2 regions of the Sphingobacterium lactis genome follow, and region 1 is predicted to be linked to the other one. Evidence: riboswitches for the same ligand, from Rfam matches in the RefSeq annotation. Region 1 holds a riboswitch; the other holds the start of a gene.
What was found. Region 1 has a riboswitch for S-adenosylmethionine ahead of G6N79_RS05280 (methylenetetrahydrofolate reductase). Riboswitches for the same ligand answer to the same signal wherever they lie in the genome.

Region 1 (5,509 bases):
GCCCGTGGAGACTACTTTATTCCTCGACTTAGCCTTCATCTCGTCCTGATCGATGTTCAGCGCACGGTATTGCGATTTGTAGGCTTCGATAGCTTCCTGCAGTGCATCCAAGAATCCTTTGGTTTTTTCGGCGATCTCTGTATTCAGCAGATTGAAGATCTGATTGCTGTCCGATGAGATGATATAACTGTCAAATTCCTGGAAATTCTCAGAGAATATCAGGCCAGCGAGCGACATTAATTGATGGCGATAGTTCCAATTTTCATTCTTGGCGATCTTCTGTTCGGCATAGGCAATGATCCAGTCTAGCAATTCCGGTTTTTCATCTAGTAGCTGGTTGAGCATGATGGTGAGGTCCCGTTTTACCTTGTTGGTATTCATCTCGATGGCATAGCCTGAATCCAGATTGAGCTCGTAGGTGAAGCTGCGGATGACCTTCTGCGAAAAACCGTCAATTGTGCTGACGGAAAAATGGCTATAATCATGGAGGATCCTCCGGTAGATGCGGTGCGCTTTCTCTTGCATGCTGTGGGCATCCCATTGTGGATTTTGCGCCAACAGTTGCTGTCTATATTGTTGGATGGATGGCGTTGTTGATCCCACCGCCAAGCCCTGCAGTACGGAAAGTATCCGCTCCTTCATTTCGGCGGTCGCTTTATTGGTAAAGGTTACGGCGAGAATCTCGCGGTAACTACTTTCCTTATGCAGCAACAGGGTGAGGAAATGTATGGTCAAACTGAAGGTCTTTCCCGATCCTGCGGAGGCCTTAACGATCTTTAAAGGAGCTTTCCTTGACATAAAAATTGAACGGTTTTGAAAGATTTGAATATCGTGATTATTGGGGTAATCCTCAAATTAAATCGGATAAATCATGGAATTGCAGCTGCAGGGCAATCGTGATTAAGAAGAGTTGTTGACTACCAGGGGTTTGGCATTTTGCCTATTGCAATTAAGGCTTGCGATAATAGATTTTTGTTTTTATCTTTGCGTCCCCTCTTGCATGTAGCTCGGGGGATATGTTGAATACATAAATAATCATTAAAACATGGCAACTAAAATCAGATTGCAGAGACATGGTAAAAAAGGAAAACCTTTTTACCACGTAGTAGTAGCAGATGCACGTGCTCCACGTGATGGTAAGTTCATTGAGCGTTTAGGTTCTTACAACCCAAACACTAACCCAGCAACAATCATTTTGGATTTCGAAAAATCTTTGGACTGGGTGAACAAAGGTGCACAACCTACTGACACAGTTCGCGCTATCCTTTCTTACAAAGGTGTTCTTTACAAGAAACACTTGCAAGGTGGTGTGAAAAAAGGTGCTTTCGATGAAGCTAAAGCTGAAGAACTATTCACAAAATGGTCTGAAGGTAAAGACGCACAAATCGAAGGTAAAAAATCAGGCTTAGCAGAGACTAAAGGTGAAGCTAAAAAAGCTGCTTTAGCTGCTGAGGCGAAGAAAAAAGAAGACAGAGCTGCTGCTATCGCTGCTAAAAACGCTCCAGTTGCTGAAGAAACAGCTGCTGAAGAAGCAGAAGAAGCTGCTGATACTGCAGAAAACACTGAAGAAACTGAAGGTTAATTCTTTCATACAGTATTCGAAAAGGCCGATTCAAAAGAATCGGCTTTTTTTGTGCATGAAATCGGGGTATAGCTGTTGCAGTTCGTAAATTTTCCCGCCAACCCGAAAGAAATCCTTATTTTTACAGATCAAATACACAACATGACAATAGATCAGTGCTTTTATATTGGTTATATCAGTAAGACCCGTGGGCTGAAAGGCGAGGTACAGTTATTCTTCGAATTCGAGGATTATATGGACCTGGACCTGGATTTAATTTTTCTGGAGGTGAACAAGAAATTGGTTCCTTATTTTGTGGATGCCATTAAGCTGCAGCAAAATAGTACGGCATACGCAACATTTGAAGATATCGACCACATCGATAAGGCGCAGGCTATTGTCCGCAAGAAAATGTATTTGCCGAACGATAAAATGCCGGAGCGGGATCCCGAGGACTTTACCTACAAAGATTTGGTCGGCTTCCTGGCAATCGAGGAGAGTGAGGGCGAGTTGGGTGAAATTACCCATGTGCAGGAAATGCCCCAACAATTTATCGCTACGGTAGATATTGATGGCAAAGACGCCATGTTCCCCCTGAACGAAGATTTTATAGTAGGAATTGACCCGGAAGAGCAGGTAATCGTGTTACGATTGCCAGAAGGCTTGATCGATATGTACTTAGAAGATTAGGAGGTTTAGACCTCCTTTTTTTATGCCCATGGCGACGGGTGCTTAAAATCGATCTACTTTTTTCGGTTAACATTTTGAGATTACAGGTCTATTAGCGATATTAGCCGTCGCTTATAGAGAAAGGCAGAGGGACTAGACCCGCTGAAGCCTTAGCAACCTGACACCAGTCAAGGTGCTACATTCTACCCTTAACGAGGAAAGATAAGCTGAAGAACCGGTCACCGCTGTGTTTTCTCTAAGCCTTAATATATTCTTATGAAAATTGTAGATCACATCAAGAACGCAAAAGGGAAGACGCTGTATTCTTTTGAATTGTTGCCACCAGCGAAGGGACAAGGTATCCAAAGTATATTCCAGACAATGGATGAACTGATGGAATTCAAGCCCCCATTCATTGATGTTACGTACCATAGAGAGGATTACCTGTATAAGCAGCACTCGAACGGCCTGTTGGAGCGTGTTTCCTATAGAAAGCGCCCAGGAACGGTAGCGATCTGTGCGGCGATTATGAGTAAATACAAGGTGGATGCGGTGCCACACCTGATCTGCGGAGGCTTCACCAAGGAAGAAACGGAAAATGCACTCATTGACCTGAATTTCTTGGGTATCGACAATGTCTTGGTATTGCGTGGCGATGCACGCAAGGGCGACGCCGATTTTATCCCTACCGTCGGCGGGCATGCGTATGCAACGGATTTGCTACAGCAGGTCGTGGATATGAACCGCGGACAATACCTGCATGAGGATATCGTCACCTCCGAGAAAACCAACTTCTGTATCGGTGTGGCCGGTTACCCTGAAAAGCATTTCGAATCCCCGAACTTCAATACCGATTTCAAATGGTTGAAGAAAAAAGTGGAAATGGGAGCCGAATTTATCGTAACCCAGATGTTCTTTAACGTGGAAAAATACAAGGAATTCGTAACGAAATGCCGTGAAAATGATATCCATGTACCTATTATCCCGGGATTAAAACCATTGACGACCAAAAAGCAATTGATTACCCTACCACGGATCTTCCATCTGGATATTCCAGAGGATTTGAGTGATGCCGTGGAATCCTGCAAAACCAATGCAGATGTTCGCCAAGTAGGTGAGGAGTGGTTGGTACAGCAGTGTAAGGAATTGATCGAATTTGGTGCACCGGTATTGCATTTCTATACCATGAGTAACCCTGGACCGACACGGAAAATCGTCGAAAAATTGGTGTAACGGAAATTGAAGAAATACCTGTATAATACCAAAGCCCTGCTGATGTCAGTAGGGATTTTGTATGTTTAGAATTTGTACCGAAAGCCCAATGTCGTATAGCCTACTAGATTTTTATACGACTGGAAGTATTCCATTCCTTGTTGGTTATCTACCAAACCCAAGGGATCGGCAGATTTCAATCCTAAATTTTGCAAAAAGTTGTCTGCCTCCAACAAGAGTTCAAGCTTATCGGATAAGCTATAGCGCGTTGAAAGGTTCATATCCAAAAAGGAATTGCTTTGCTGCCTATCTTTGATGAAACTGTACTTAAGGAATGTTTTTATCACTAATTTCTTATGGTTATAGCGTGGACCGAACAAAAGACTGTAATTTTCCTGTTTTGAGGTTTCAGAATCATTGTAATTGATGCTTGTAATCTCAGTGGATATCTTCAACATCCCATTTATCCGATTTTCTGAAAAAGAATTGACACAAGCTTGGATGATATGATTGTCTTGCACAATGGGCACCTCTTCATTTGCTAGGAATTGAAAATAGGAGTCTCGGGTTATGCGGTAGGAAACATCAACCTTAAGTGGGTAGCTATTCTTAAGCATGTTATGACTGTAATAGACATCGCCACCATATCGTTTAAGACCCTTCACGCGTTGGTAGGTCCAGAATCTATTGTTTTCTTTATTCAGGGTTTGGATGATCGTGTTCGAACTGGAATTACCAAAGACTGCCAGTTGGAAAGATTCACCTTTGAATGGCAGGTCGTACACATAGGCAATTCTACCAGCGATACGATCGAAATTTTCAAAAAACAGGTCACTTTGACCGAATAGGACGTGGTCATAACGGTCTACATTATAGGGTAGTGCTGCTGTAATCGGCGCAAAAAGTGCTGACTTATCCAGTGAAATTCTGATTTTATTCTTCTTATAGTTATCTAGGAAAATGTCGGCATTTAGATTTCCTGCGAAATAATTTACCTTTTTCGTCTGTTCCGCGAGGTAACGGTGGAGTCGGTTATAATTAAGATTTGCCTCTACGTTGACGAATTTAGTTTTAATATGCACCTCAACCTCAGGACTTAACCTGTTGCTCTTGAATTGCAGGAGATAACGGTCAACTTTGTCGAGTGTCCTGAAATAGGCAAGGCCCACACTTCCACTCATTCCTTTGGCAAAATTGTAATGTAGGCTGGAATTAATGGTATGCTCCTTGTTTTTCAATTTTATGTCATTCTCAGGATGAAGAATTGGAGAATCCGCTATACCATTACTGTTTTGCAACACCCAAAGATCACCACTGTTTTCCGTTTTCAGACTGTAACTAGTGGACCAAGCAATCTTGTTGCTAATTTTGGAATCCAGATTGATTTTATGGGCGTATATGGTGCTGCCTTGAGTAGCACGTTCTTCTACAAAAAAAGACCGCTGCTCTTGGTGATATGTAGCATTAAAACGGTCATCCCGAATAAGCTTGTCGCTATAATTGGACGAACTAAGTTCCAAAATGGATGTTTTGAATAGCTTATGCTTAAAATTAAGCATGTAACTGAACATGCTGGCCTTCAAGCTATCCGTATTGAGCCTATCGTAGAGCGAGTTGCCCAAATAGCGTGTATTGGTTTCTGAAAATTTTAACGAGGAAAGTACATTGTAATTAATGACTGCCTGAAAGGTATATTGATCAGTCGTCCGTTTTACAGTTGTCGAATTCAGAAAACTTAATTCCCGATTTAGGGTTAGATCTTTCGCATAAAACGTACTCCGGTTCGCATCGCGAAAATAGCGGGAGCCCAAATTGTAGGATTGGAGACCTCCGGAATAATCTTCGCTGCTCCAATCTTTATCATACATATTATTCAAATTATTTAAGGAAAATACAGCAAGCCCTTCGCTGAAATAGAAGAGGAATGGTTTAATCTTAAACTTATGCTTATAACCGCCCATTAATTCTATATTCCCTTTTATGATATTGGAAAAGTCTTCTTTCAAGGTAAGATTTATGACCTTGTCTGTTTTTCCTTCTTCAAGGTTTACCTGGAAAGGGTCTCGG
Region 2 (5,509 bases), 900 kb from region 1:
TGTTATCACCTGGAGCGGTAGGATAGGGAAGAGCTGATTGCTTTCAGGGGTTAGGGCAAACCCATAACCTGCTGCAGCAATCCCTTCGGCCAACTTACGCGCCATGGCATTGGCGTGCTTGGCCAATTCAAAATATAGCCCATCGTGAAACAAGGCATGGAATTGAATGCCCAAGAGCCTACCTTTGGCCATTAAAGCTCCCTTTTGCTTGAGGTAGTACGGAAATCCTGCCGCATCACAGGCATTATTGAAAACGATGGCCTCCCCAAGAAGACCGCCATTTTTGGTGGCGCCGATGTAGAATACATCGCAAAGTTCGGCAAATTCCGGTAAGGTAAGATCTGCTTCGGATGAAGTCAGTGCGACCGCCAGACGGGCACCATCTATAAACAGTTTGAGGTTGTTCGCTCGACAGTAGTTGGAAATTTCCTCTAGTTCAGCACGATTATAGATACTCCCCAATTCTGTGCTCTGGCTAAGGTAGACCATGGCCGGTTTCACCATATGATGGTCCGTATGGGCTTTGATCACCTTGTCAATCCCTGTAACGTCAATCTTGCCCATGGCATGGGGGACCAGATTGATCTTATGTCCGCAATTTTCAATCGCTCCGGTTTCATGCACCTGGATGTGTCCGGTATCGGCCGCAATAACCGATTCGTAGGACTTCAGGAGGTGGCTGATCACCAGCAGATTGGCCTGCGTCCCGCCCGATACAAAATAGACTTCTGCGTCGGGATTACCGATCTGCGCGCGGATCATGTCCTTGGCTTCCAGGCTCCACGTATCATCACCGTAACCGGGTTCCTGTTGGAGATTGGTCTGCGTGAGCAGGTTTAGGATTTCAAGATGGGCACCTTCGCTGTAGTCGTTCTTAAAGCTAATTTGAGATTGCATGCTGTAAATATAAGGAAGGAACGGGACAAAGAAAAAGGCAACCTTTTTCCAAAGATTGCCTTAATCGTATTTTTTTTGTTTCTTATTTACCGAACATGCCTGCAAGGCTGTCTAGGATACTTCCTTTAGCGTTCTTGTCGTTCTTTTGGTTGAAGAAATCACCAACCAAATCGCCAAGACCACCGGTATTGGTTTGCTGGTTTCCTGCCGGCTGGCTATTCTGGGAAGCTCCGCCACCAAGAACCGAACCGATGATGTCACCTAAGCCACCGCCTTGTCCGGCTGTATTGCTGTTGCCACCGCCCAAGATACTACCTAACAGGTCGCCCAAGCCACCACCGGAACCTGAAGATTCCTGCGATTGGCGCTGCTTACCCAAGTAACCCATTACCAACGGTGCCAAAAGTGCTAAGATACCACCGATTTTACCGATGCTGATTCCCGATTTTTCTGATAGGGATTCCTTTACCGTGTCCGTATTCTTTCCGAAAATATGGTTCACCATTTTATCTTCATCTTCCGTAGGACCATCGTTGAACAGACCGGCAAGGTTATCGAAAATACCACCATTGTGCTTGGAGCTCAACGCTTGTTGGATGCCTTCTGCTCTTTCGGGACTTTTTTGTGCGTTGTAGTTCAACGCCGACATCATTAACGGAACAGCTGCTGCAACTACATATTGTGCTTGATTTTTGTCTACGCCTAATTTTTGGGAAATGCCCTCAATTGCTTGCGATCCAACGCTGCCAGAGATTAAATCTGTGATATTCATGTGTTATGCTTTTTTAGTTTATAAATGTTATTTTAGAACTCAAATATTTTGCCAATAAATCGAAGATATGAAAAAATCATTCTTGCTTTTCGGGTTTGTCGGTGCTTTATGTGTCATGGGCTGTAACCGTGAACAGAAAACCGTACAGGCACCCGAAACTGAACCACCAACTTTAACGGTTGAACTTGCCGAAACGATATTTTCCTTACCTACGCACTGCTTGGAAGTGGAGTACCCGAATAAGCTCGGGCAAACGTTGGGGAGTGCTGCAGATCTGAAGACACCCAAAACACTGCGACCTGTTTTTTATGGCTGCTATGATTGGCACTCCTCTGTGCACGGATACTGGTCCATTGTCAAATTGATGCAGAAATATCCAGCAGTGGACAGTGCTGGTCGGATTCGCGACGTACTCAATCGGCACATTACGCCGGAAAACGTGGCACAGGAAATGGCCTTTTTCCAGGATGAGAACAACCTGAGCTTCGAGCGTACCTACGGTTGGGCTTGGCTCTTTAAATTACAGGAGGAGCTGCAGCAATGGCAGGACCCCGATGCGTCCCGTTGGGCATCTGCCTTGCAACCCTTGGTCACGCTGTTGGTGGATCGCTATACCAGCTACTTACCCAAACTGGTCTATCCCATCCGTGCTGGACAGCATGATAACTCGGCTTTCAGCCTGATGCTTTCCCTAGAATATGCGAATGCAGTGGGAGATACCGCCTTTGCATCGACCATCAAGGAAAATGCCATTCGGCTTTTCGAAAAGGACAAGGGCTGTGACCTGGCTTACGAACCGAGTGGATATGATTTTCTATCCCCTTGTTTGGAAGAAGCAAACCTGATGCGGATGGTCTATGATAAAGATGCGTACCAGCAGTGGTTGAAGGCATTTATGCCAGCATTGTATAAAGCGGATTTTGCTTTGGAACCTGCCATTGTAAAGGATCGCACTGATGGTAAATTGGTGCATCTGGATGGATTGAACTATAGCCGTGCCGCTTGTCTTTACGGAATAGCCGGAACAGACCCTGCGCTTGCGCACCTCAAGGATATCGCCAATACGCATTTTCGCTTTTCCATTGGAAACCTCCATGCCAAGGACGATTATATGGGAACGCATTGGCTCGGCACATTTGCGCTATATGCCGTGGAAAAGGGGAGTGGCGGAAATTAAATCTTAGCTTTTAGATCCGCACCACAGTTTAAATGAAAATCCCTGTCGAATCATGTCATCGGCAGGGATTTTTACATTAGCATATGGGGATTAATTTGTTTTCGTGCAGTTTTACGGCCACCTGATGGATCTGCGTAAATCCATCTTCTGTGCTGATAATGGCCGAAAGATCGATGCCGCGACTGGAAAGCGCATTGATCAATGCGGTTCGGAATGCCGTTTTACTGGTGCCCCAGTTGGACTTGACCAGATCATTGTTCAATACCACGAGTTCGTTGGTGGAGTAGTGCGTAAACTGCTCCAAAAGGTGCTGTTGTAGGGGTTTTGTGTTCGACATACAATACATGTTTAAAAAGTTTAACCATCATTGCATTCAGAATAATAATTTGCTTGATTATAGTACGTTGTTTTTGGCTTGTCGCCCGTATTGGTTTACCACCGCGGTGTCTTCACTCGGTTGGTATTGCCTGTGCAATTCTGAATACTCTACAAACTTAGTGGATTATTTTTTAATTCCAAAAATATTTCAAAAAAAATAAAAATTAGCCTGCATATCCAGGTGAAATTTAAACGTTTAAAGATTTGAATAGCAAAAACTTATTGCGTATATTCAGTTCAGCGATGTCCACATTCACCCTTCCTCCATCATTTTGTAAAATCTTCTAGAATCCAGGTGTCTTCTTAGTAAAGTCATATCGACACCACGCTCTCACCTTATGCAGTTCGCACAGTTTGTTCGTTCCCATTTGCCAATTTCCAAATCCTAATGAGCGAATTATTGTCGCTTGGGATAGGTGTGGACCTTGTCTGAGGTGCGTCCGTGGTGCGTCCGTATTGCATACGAGGTGGGACCGTGTCTATAGACACGCTCTCACCTCGTTCTCAGTACGCTCTCACCACGCTCTCACCTCGAACAAGGTCCAAGCAATTTTTTGGGCTATTTGGCTTATAATTTTATGTAAAAAATTGATAATAAGTGTTTTAATAGAATTTTTAGTAGAAATGAAAAAAAAGGTGATAAACATTTATTTGGTACTTTTGGTCAGTGGTTTTGTGAATTCTCAGGGATTTTGAAAGCGAGGGATAAAGAGGGGCAGGGAAGTACCCTGGAAAGATTTATTTCGTTAGGTAGGAAGCCAGCATAGCATTTATTGATATTTGCACTGTGCTGGATACCGAACCACCATGGAAACCTTCAAAACTTCCACAAAAAAACCGGGGTTCGAGGATAAAGCAACATAGCATTGCTTTATCCTCGAACCCCGGAACAATCTTTTTATTAACCTCAAGCTAAATAGCCGCTTCCGGCATCCTAGCTGATCTTATAGTTCTTTCCGAAGTCTGGCTACCGGAATATTCATGGCCTCTCGGTATTTGGCAACGGTCCGGCGGGCGATGGAATAACCCTTTTCCTTCAGAATTTCGGTCAGTTTTTCGTCGGCAAGCGGTTTTCTCTTGTCTTCGTTGGCGATACATTCCTCTAGGATCTTCTTCACCTCCTTGTTGGAAACTTCCTCTCCGGATTCCGTCTGGATGGCTTCCGAGAAGAACGATTTCAGTAGGAACGTGCCGAATTCGGTCTGTACGTATTTTGAATTGGCCACACGCGATACCGTAGAGATATCCATTTCGATCTTATCGGCAATATCCTTTAGGATCATCGGTTTCAACATGCGGTCGTCACCGGTCAGGAAGTAGTCGTATTGGTATTCCATGATGGCATTCATGGTCTTCAAAAGCGTCTGCTGACGCTGCTTGATGGCGTCGATGAACCATTTTGCCGAATCCAGTTTCTGTTTCACGAACTGTACGGCTTCGCGCATCTTCTTGTCGTTCTTTTCGGCTTTTTCATAATGCTCGAACATCTCCTGATACGATCTGGAAACGCGGAGCTCCGGTGCGTTCCTGCCGTTGAGGGTCAGGTGCAGCACGCCGTCGTTGTTGCTGATATGGAAATCCGGGATGATCTGCAATTGCTTGCCCGCAACGGCACCCGAATCGCCAGGTTTGGGATTCAGCTTCAATATTTCGTTGACAATTTCTTTCAGCTCCTCGGAATCAACGCCAAGTTGCTTTTCGATCTTATCGTAATGTTTCTTTGTAAATTCGTCGAGGTAATTTTCAATCACCGACATGGCCTTCTGGATAATCGGGTTGGTCAGGTCCTTTTTGCGCAGCTGAATGGCCAAACACTCCTGCAGGTTGCGCGCACCGATGCCCGGAGGGTCAAAGGTCTGCACGATCTTCAGGATTTCCTCCACTTCCTCTTCTTCCACAATGACATTCTGCGAAAAGGCGAGGTCATCGATCAGGGAAGGGATCTGGCGCCTCAAGTAACCGTCATCATCCAGGGAGCCAATGATCTGTTGGCCAATGATATAATCCTTATCCGAAAGGGCTAGCAGATCCAATTGGTTCTGCAGGTTTTCATAGAAAGAATCCTGAATGGCAATGGGGATCTCTTTCTTTCCATCCTCATCGTCATGGTCATAGCCACCGCCATAATCGCGGTAATCATCTTCCTGAATATATTCATCCACACTAAATTCCTCTTCATAGGTATTGTCTTCCATACTGAAGTCATCGTCCGGGTCTTTGTCCGGATATTCTTCAACAGGGTCGTTCATATTGGCCAAGCTGCCATCTTCCAGGGCAGGGTTTTC

Region 2: another riboswitch for S-adenosylmethionine. It lies ahead of G6N79_RS09210 (5-oxoprolinase); the one in region 1 lies ahead of G6N79_RS05280 (methylenetetrahydrofolate reductase).

The regions. Positions count from the first base shown of each region.
Region 1 covers NZ_CP049246.1:1,205,301-1,210,809, forward strand. The annotation lists gene G6N79_RS05265 (UvrD-helicase domain-containing protein) at 1-798, opposite strand, end outside; gene G6N79_RS05270 (30S ribosomal protein S16) at 1,046-1,582, shown strand; gene rimM (ribosome maturation factor RimM) at 1,724-2,251, shown strand; SAM riboswitch class I at 2,360-2,459, shown strand; gene G6N79_RS05280 (methylenetetrahydrofolate reductase) at 2,507-3,463, shown strand; gene G6N79_RS05285 (peptidase associated/transthyretin-like domain-containing protein) at 3,529-5,509, opposite strand, start outside.
Region 2 covers NZ_CP049246.1:2,103,066-2,108,574, forward strand. The annotation lists gene G6N79_RS09195 (threonine aldolase family protein) at 1-897, opposite strand, end outside; gene G6N79_RS09200 (DUF937 domain-containing protein) at 980-1,669, opposite strand; gene G6N79_RS09205 (DUF2891 domain-containing protein) at 1,737-2,846, shown strand; gene G6N79_RS09210 (5-oxoprolinase) at 2,923-3,183, opposite strand; SAM-I-IV-variant riboswitch at 3,243-3,336, opposite strand; gene rpoN (RNA polymerase factor sigma-54) at 4,169-5,509, opposite strand, start outside.